2 regions of the Streptomyces sp. 351MFTsu5.1 genome follow, and region 2 is predicted to be linked to the other one. Evidence: riboswitches for the same ligand, from Rfam matches in the RefSeq annotation. Region 2 holds a riboswitch; the other holds the start of a gene.
The links. Region 2 has a riboswitch for ZMP and ZTP ahead of H295_RS0107650 (bifunctional 5,10-methylenetetrahydrofolate dehydrogenase/5,10-methenyltetrahydrofolate cyclohydrolase). Riboswitches for the same ligand answer to the same signal wherever they lie in the genome.

Region 1 (3,786 bases), on a different contig from region 2:
ACGGGCGGACTTGTCCTTGAACTGGGTCATGCGGGAGGCCTCGCCGAATCCGGTGAGGCAGTTCATGACCCAGGCGAGCTGGGCGTGCTCGGGGACGTGGCTCTGGACGAAGAGCGTGCAGCGCTCGGGGTCGAGACCGGCGGCGAGGAGCTGGGCCGCGGCCAGGCGGGTGTTGGCCGTGAGCTCCTTCGGGTCCTGCGGGACCGTGATCGCGTGCAGGTCGACGACCATGTAGAACGCATCGTGGGTCTCCTGGAGGGCCACCCACTGGCGGACGGCGCCGAGGTAGTTGCCGAGGTGGAACGAGCCTGCGGTGGGCTGGATTCCGGAGAGCACGCGGGGACGATCAGAGGCCATGCTCACCATTCTCTCAGGTGTCGGGGACCGATCCGGAACCAGTCGGAAACAGAAGCGCCACGGGTGGGAACCGATTCGGTCCGGTTCCCGCTGGTGGGCGCTGCCGGACCGCGCCATGTGTGACGAAGGGAGGGGTTCGCGAGCTTGAGTTGGTGAGACGGTGTCGATCGAGGGGGATGCGGTGCGGAACGGACAGGGAGAACTGCGGCTCGGGCCGCGCGGGGCGTTATGGGCGCTGGCCCCGGCGGTCCTGGCGGTGAGCGCGTTCGGGGCTCCGGCGGCCGACGCGGCGGTGCGTTCCGGCGGGCCGGCTGTCGCCGGCCTGGAGCGCCAGGACCAGTTGTTCGTCGCCCGAGACGGCACACGCCGGCACCGCGCGGACCGGACCGTCTTCGACCGGCTGGACCGGGCAGGGTTGTCGGGCGGTTCCGGCGGGGGACATGCCGGGGGCGGCCGGCGGGACGAGGGCGCCGGTCGGCACGACGTCTGGTGGGCGGTGCCGGGGCTCGCCGTGGGATTCGCGGCCGGGGCCGGCGGCACCCGGCTGATACGCCGCGCGGCGGCCCGGCCGGGAGCCGGACCACCGCGGGAGGAGCCCTGAAGAGAAGGAGGGGTCAGCCCAGGTCGATCTCGGGGTAGAGCGGGAAGCCGGCGACGAGCTCGGTGGCCCGGTGGGAGATCTCGTCCGCGACCTTCGCGTCGAGGATGTGCGCGGCCTTGGAGGGCGCCCCCGACTTGGTGGTGCCGGCCTCGGTGGTGGTGAGGACGCGGTCGATGAGACCTGCGACCTCGTCCATCTCGGCGGTGCCGAGGCCCCGGGTGGTCAGGGCGGGGGTGCCGATGCGGATGCCGGAGGTGTACCAGGCGCCGTTCGGGTCGGCCGGGATCGCGTTGCGGTTGGTGACGATGCCCGACTCCAGCAGGGCGGCCTCGGCCTGGCGGCCGGTGAGGCCGTAGGAGGAGGCCACGTCGATCAGGTTGAGGTGGTTGTCGGTGCCGCCGGTGACCAGGGTGGCGCCGCGGCGCATCAGGCCCTCGGCCAGGGCGCGGGAGTTGTCGACGATGCGCTGGGCGTAGTCCTGGAAGGAGGGCTGACGCGCCTCGGCGAGGGCGACGGCCTTGGCGGCCATGACGTGCGGGAGCGGGCCGCCGAGGACCATCGGGCAACCGCGGTCGACCTGGTCCTTGAGGGAGTCGTCGCACAGCACCATGCCGCCGCGCGGGCCGCGCAGGGACTTGTGAGTGGTGGTGGTGACGATCTGGGCGTGCGGGACGGGGTCGAAGTCACCGGTGAGGACCTTGCCGGCGACGAGACCGGCGAAGTGGGCCATGTCGACCATGAGCGTGGCGCCGACCTCGTCGGCGATCTCCCGCATGATCCGGAAGTTCACCAGCCGCGGGTAGGCGGAGTAGCCGGCGACGATGATCAGCGGCTTGAACTCGCGGGCCGAGGCGCGCAGAGCCTCGTAGTCGACGAGGCCGGTGGCCGGGTCGGTGCCGTAGGAGCGCTGGTCGAACATCTTGCCGGAGATGTTCGGGCGGAAGCCGTGGGTGAGGTGGCCGCCGGCGTCCAGGGACATGCCGAGCATGCGCTGGTTGCCGAAGGCCTGGCGGAGCTCGGCCCAGTCGGCGTCCGAGAGGTCGTTGACCTGGCGGGCACCGGCCTTCTCGAGGGCGGGGACCTCGACGCGCTGGGCGAGGACGGACCAGAAGGCGACGAGGTTGGCGTCGATGCCGGAGTGCGGCTGGACGTAGGCGTGGCGGGCGCCGAAGAGCTCCTTGGCGTGTTCGGCGGCCAGCGACTCGACGGTGTCGACGTTGCGGCAGCCGGCGTAGAAGCGGCGGCCTACGGTGCCCTCGGCGTACTTGTCGCTGAACCAGTTGCCCATCGCGAGGAGGGTGGCCGGGGAGGCGTAGTTCTCGGAGGCGATCAGCTTGAGCATCTCGCGCTGGTCGTGGACCTCCTGGCCGATGGCGTCGGCGACGCGCGGCTCGACGGCTCGGATCACGTCGAGGGCGGCGCGGAAGGCCGTGGACTCGGGGGACAGGGGCTGCTGCTCTGACATGGCGGCCTCCGGGCTGCGTGGCTTGAAGCGGTCACGGATCACGGTTCGGCCCAGGCGCACGGCACTTGGTCACTCGCAGGCCGCTCCCCGATGGTCCGTCCCATCCCAGCGCGCCAGTCACGGCCTGTCGGCCAGCCTACCGGGCAGGCGCAACGGCTCCGGGCCGGCGTCCACCATGCGAGCGACGGCAGCGGGGCGCGCGGTTCCCGCTGCCGTGGCGGTTGACGACGTCAGAACAGCAGGTCGGCCAGGCGGTCGACCTGGTCGGGGTCCGGGGCCCAGCAGGAGAAGCGCGCGGGGGCACGGGGCGACAACGCGTTTCCTGGCGGGCCCGTGCGGAGGCGGGGGCACTGTCCCGGTCTCCCGTTCAGACGCATCGGCCGCTCGGACGAACCGTCCGCTCAAAGAATCACGTGCGGCAGGAAGCGTGCGTACTCGTCGGTGATCAGGCCCGAGGACTCCCGGATGCCCAGGCCCGCCGACTCGCCCTCGACGACCCACGCGCCCAGGACGACACGGTTGCCGTCGAAGTCGGGCAGGGGGGCCAGTTCCTGGTAGCAGCAGGCCTCTTCGCGGAGGGGTGAGGCCGTGCCGGGTTCGTGGACCGTGACTCCGGCGCCCTCGCGGCCCAGCAGGGGCTTGGCGACGTAGCCGGTGGTGGTGGCCAGGTCCCGGGGGCCGTCGAGATGGGCGGGGAGGAGGTTGGGGTGGTCCGGGTACAGCTCCCAGAGGACGGCCAGCAGCGCCTTGTTGCTGAGGAGCATCTTCCAGGCGGGTTCGATCCACAGGGTGCTGCCGGTGCCGCCGCCGTTGTCGAGCGTGTCGAGGACGTGGTCGGCGAAGCGGTCGGTGGTGAGCCACTCCCAGGGGTAGAGCTTGAAGCAGCTGCGGATGAACCGGAGTTGGTTGTCGACGAAGCGTCCGGAGAGCGGATCCCAGCCGATCTCCTCCATCGAGATCCAGTCGGTGGTGACGCCGGCCTGCTCGGCGGTCTCCTTGAGGTAGGCGACCGTCATGAGGTCCTCGCCGAGCTCGTCGGCGGAGGAGTGCGCGAAGTACAGGGGGCTGCCGGGCGGAAGGAGGGCGGCCTGCTTCTTCCAGGCGGCGACGAGGCGTTCGTGGAGGGAGTTCCACTGGTCGGCGTCCGGGAAGCGCTCCTCCATCCAGAACCACTGGGGTGAGGCGGCCTCGACGAGGGAGGTGGGGGTGTCGGCGTTGTACTCCAGGAGTTTGGCCGGGCCGTCGCCGTCGTGGCGGAGGTCGAAGCGGCCGTAGACGGAAGGGAGTTCGGCACGCCGGTGCCAGGACTCGGCGACCGCTTCGGCCACGCGGGGGTCGGTGATGCCGAGGTCGGCGAAGCGGT
Region 2 (3,786 bases):
TCACGCTGGCGGTGATCCTGGCCGCGGGCACGGTTCTCGGTGTGATCGTGCCGCGCATCAACCGGGCGAGCCGGCAGGCCCAGGACGCGGTCGGCGTGATGGGCGCCTCGCTGGAGCGGATCCTCGGCGCGCTGCGCACGGTGAAGGCGTCCGGCGCCGAGCACCGCGAGGAGCGGACCCTGCACGCGGCCGCCCAGGAGTCCTGGCGGCAGAGCGTGCGGGCCGCCAAGTGGCAGGCGGCCGCGGGCAACACGGCGGGACTCGCGATGCAGATCGCGTTCATCACGGTGCTCGCGGCGGGCGGGGCCCGGGTCGCCACCGGGGCGATCGGTGTCGGCACGCTGGTGGCCTTCCTGCTGTACGTCTTCTATCTGATGTCCCCGATCCAGCAGGTCGTCGGGGCGGTCACGCAGTACCAGACGGGCGCGGCCGCCCTCGCCCGGATCCAGGAGGCGCTGCGGCTGCCGGCCGAACCGGCCGCGCCCGCGGCGCCGTTGCCCGCCGCCGGGGCAGAACCCGCCGCCGTCGCCTTCGCGGACGTCAGGTTCCGCTACGCCGACGATCTGCCCTACGTCCACCACGGCGTCTCCTTCGAGGTGCCGGCCCGGGGGCTGACGGCCTTCGTCGGACCGTCCGGAGCCGGGAAGACGACGGTGTTCTCGCTGATCGAGCGGTTCTACGATCCCGAGTCCGGGGTCGTGACGCTGGACGGGCGGGATCTCGCGGAGTGGGAACTGCCGCAGCTGCGCTCGGCGATCGGGTACGTGGAGCAGGACGCGCCCGTGCTGTCGGGGTCACTGCGCGAGAACCTGCTCCTCGGCAATCCCGACGCGGCCGAGGACGCGGTGACCCGTGTCCTGAAGACGACCCGGCTGGACGGGCTGGTGGCGCGGCTGCCCGCCGGCCTTGAGACGCTGGTCGGCCATCGCGGGACCAAGCTCTCGGGCGGTGAACGGCAACGGGTGGCGATCGCACGGGCGCTGCTGCGGCGGCCCCGGCTGCTGTTGCTGGACGAGGCCACCTCCCAGCTGGACGCGGTGAACGAGGCGGCCCTTCGGGACACGGTGGCGGACGTGGCGCGTACGACCACGGTGCTGGTCGTCGCGCACCGGTTGTCGACGGTGACGACGGCCGACCGGATCGTCGTGATGGACGCGGGGCGGGTACGGGCCGTGGGGACGCACCGGGAGCTGGTCGCCGGGGACCCGCTGTACGCGGAACTGGCGGCCACGCAGTTCCTGGCCACAGCCGCCGAATGAGTCAGGTGTCCGCACCATGACCCCCGGGACATCCCGGAACGCGTCGAGGGCCGCCCGGTGATCCGGGCGGCCCTCGGTGTCCGTGCGGGAGCCGTCAGGTCTCGATCGCGGGGACCAGCCCGGTGACGGGCGCGGCGAGGTCGGTGACCTGGTGCAGTTCGTTCAGCCGGTAGAGGTCGTTGGCCCTGTTGAGCTGCTCGGAGACCTTGGGCAACTGAGCCCTGTGCTCCGCCGGGATCTCGCTCACCGCGAGCGAGTCGAGCGTGGCCATCGGGCTGAGCGGGCTCGCGTCCTGGGCGGCCGCGCCGGCCGCGTTCGCGAGGGGAGCGGCGAGACCGGTGACGCCGACGGCGAGACCGACGGCGGCGACGATACGTCGAGTTGAGATCATGTAGTCAGCAACGGCCACCGACCGCTCCCGGACACGGTTGCCCGGCGCCGCTCACCCGTCAGGCGGAGCGCCCGTACTGCGCTTGCCGTGGCCGCCGGGGCGGAGGAGTCTCGTAGGAGGAAGCCCTGCGCGGCCCGTTCCTCGTCGGGCCGCGGCCTTCGAAGGAGGTCACCATGGGCACTGCCGCAAACACCGGTTTCACCAGCGAGACCCTGCGCCGTGGCGTCGAAGGGAACTCCGCGGCCGATCTGCTGTCGCTCTACGCGGACGACGCCGAGATCCGCATCGTCGACCGCAACACGCAGCCCAGCCACCCCATGGTGGTGCACGGCAAGGACCAGATAAGCGCGATGCTCGACGACGTCTACAGCCGCGACATGACACACAAACTGGAAGGGTGTGTCATGGAGGGCGATCACGTCGCCTTCAGCGAGTCCTGTCTGTACTCCGACGGCGTGCGCGTCCTGTCGGAGTCGATGCTGACCCTCAAGGACGGCAAGATCACCGAACAGACCATGATCCAGGCCTGGGACGAGTAACGAGAAAGGCGCCGAGGGTCCAGATCACGCCCTGCCCGACCTGGACCTTCTCGGCACGAGCGGGCCGGGGCGACCGGGGCGGAGCTGCTGCACGCGCAGACCGCGGGCGTACCGGAGCCGGTTAGGCTGGTGGCGGGCCGTGACTGGCGCTGAGGTGGAGCACCACCGGGGAGCGGTCCATGACTCCGAAGCCGTGCGCCTGGGCGATTCCCACGATCGACCCAGGAGTGGATCATGTCTCAGGCCCGCATCATGGACGGCACCGCGCTCGCCCGGCGCATCGTCGGGGAGACCGCCGAGCGCGCGGCCGGCCTCACCGCCCGCACGGGTCGGGCGCCCTGTCTCGCGACGGTTCTCGTCGGTGAGGACCCGGCCTCCGTCACCTACGTCCGGATGAAGCGGAACCGCTGCCGCACAGCCGGTGTCGAGTCACGGCACGTGGCGCTCCCGGCAGCCACCACCACCGAGGAACTGGTCGTCACCCTGCGGGAGTTGTCGGCCGACCCGACCGTGCACGGCATCCTGCTCCAGCATCCGATGGGCGCGCACATCGACGAGCGGGCGGCGTTCGAGGCGATCGCGCCGGAGAAGGACGTCGACGGAGTCACCTTCGCCTCCTTCGCGACGATGAGCTTCGGCCTCCCGGGGTTCGTGTCCTGCACCCCCGGCGGGATCATGCGGCTGCTCGACGCGTACGACGTCGACCCGGCCGGGAAGCGGGCGGTGGTCGTGGGCCGCAGCGCCATCCTCGGCAAGCCGGCCGGGATGCTCCTGCTCGCCCGGGACGCCACGGTGACCTACTGCCACTCGCGCACCACGGACCTGTCGGCGGCCGTGCGGGAGGCGGACATCGTGGTCGCCGCGGTGGGCCGGCCCCGGCTGGTCCGGGGCCAGGACGTCAAGCCGGGCGCGGTGGTCGTCGACGCGGGATACAACGAGGGGAACGTCGGTGACGTCGACTTCGACTCCGCCGTGGAACGGGCCTCGCTGATCACGCCGGTGCCGGGTGGTGTCGGACCGATGACCATCGCCACGCTGCTGGAGCAGACGGTGACGGCGGCCGAGACCGCCGCCCGGGTGGGTTGACTCGACCGCCAAAGCCACAGAGACAGACAGCCACAGCCACAGGAGGGTGAGGCCTACGCCTGCGTACCGGCCTGAACTGGCCGGTACGCACGGGTCGTTCGCCCCGGAAGCCGGGCCCCGGCGCCATACTGTCCGGCGTGCGGGTAGCGATCATGACAGCGGGTTCCCGGGGCGATGTCGCCCCTTTCACCGGTCTGGGGCACCGACTGGCGCGGGCCGGGCACGAGGTCACCCTGGTCACCCACGGCCGCTTCGAGCCGCTCGCGGCCCGGGCCGGCCTCCGGTTCCACGCCCTGCCCGTCGATCCCCGGGCGGAGCTGGAGTCCTCGCGCGGGCGGGCGCTGCACCGCAGCACGACCGGCGTGGGCAAGCTGGTGCGGGTGGTCGCGATGGCCCGGACCCTGGCCGTGGAGATGGCCGACGACCTGGTGGCCGCCGCCCGGTCGAGCGACGCACTGCTGCTGTCCGGCTCGGTGGCCCCCCTGGGACACGCCGTCGCCGAGGGCCTCGG

Region 1: another riboswitch for ZMP and ZTP. It lies ahead of H295_RS0112370 (glycine hydroxymethyltransferase); the one in region 2 lies ahead of H295_RS0107650 (bifunctional 5,10-methylenetetrahydrofolate dehydrogenase/5,10-methenyltetrahydrofolate cyclohydrolase).

The regions. Positions count from the first base shown of each region.
Region 1 covers NZ_KB911779.1:64,998-68,783, forward strand. The annotation lists gene trpS (tryptophan--tRNA ligase) at 1-357, opposite strand, end outside; gene H295_RS43170 (hypothetical protein) at 539-958, shown strand; gene H295_RS0112370 (glycine hydroxymethyltransferase) at 972-2,423, opposite strand; ZMP/ZTP riboswitch at 2,465-2,554, opposite strand; gene H295_RS0112380 (glutathionylspermidine synthase family protein) at 2,825-3,786, opposite strand, start outside.
Region 2 covers NZ_KB911777.1:224,357-228,142, forward strand. The annotation lists gene H295_RS0107635 (ABC transporter ATP-binding protein) at 1-1,259, shown strand, start outside; gene H295_RS0107640 (hypothetical protein) at 1,354-1,650, opposite strand; gene H295_RS0107645 (nuclear transport factor 2 family protein) at 1,824-2,189, shown strand; ZMP/ZTP riboswitch at 2,319-2,401, shown strand; gene H295_RS0107650 (bifunctional 5,10-methylenetetrahydrofolate dehydrogenase/5,10-methenyltetrahydrofolate cyclohydrolase) at 2,424-3,275, shown strand; gene H295_RS0107655 (glycosyltransferase) at 3,428-3,786, shown strand, end outside.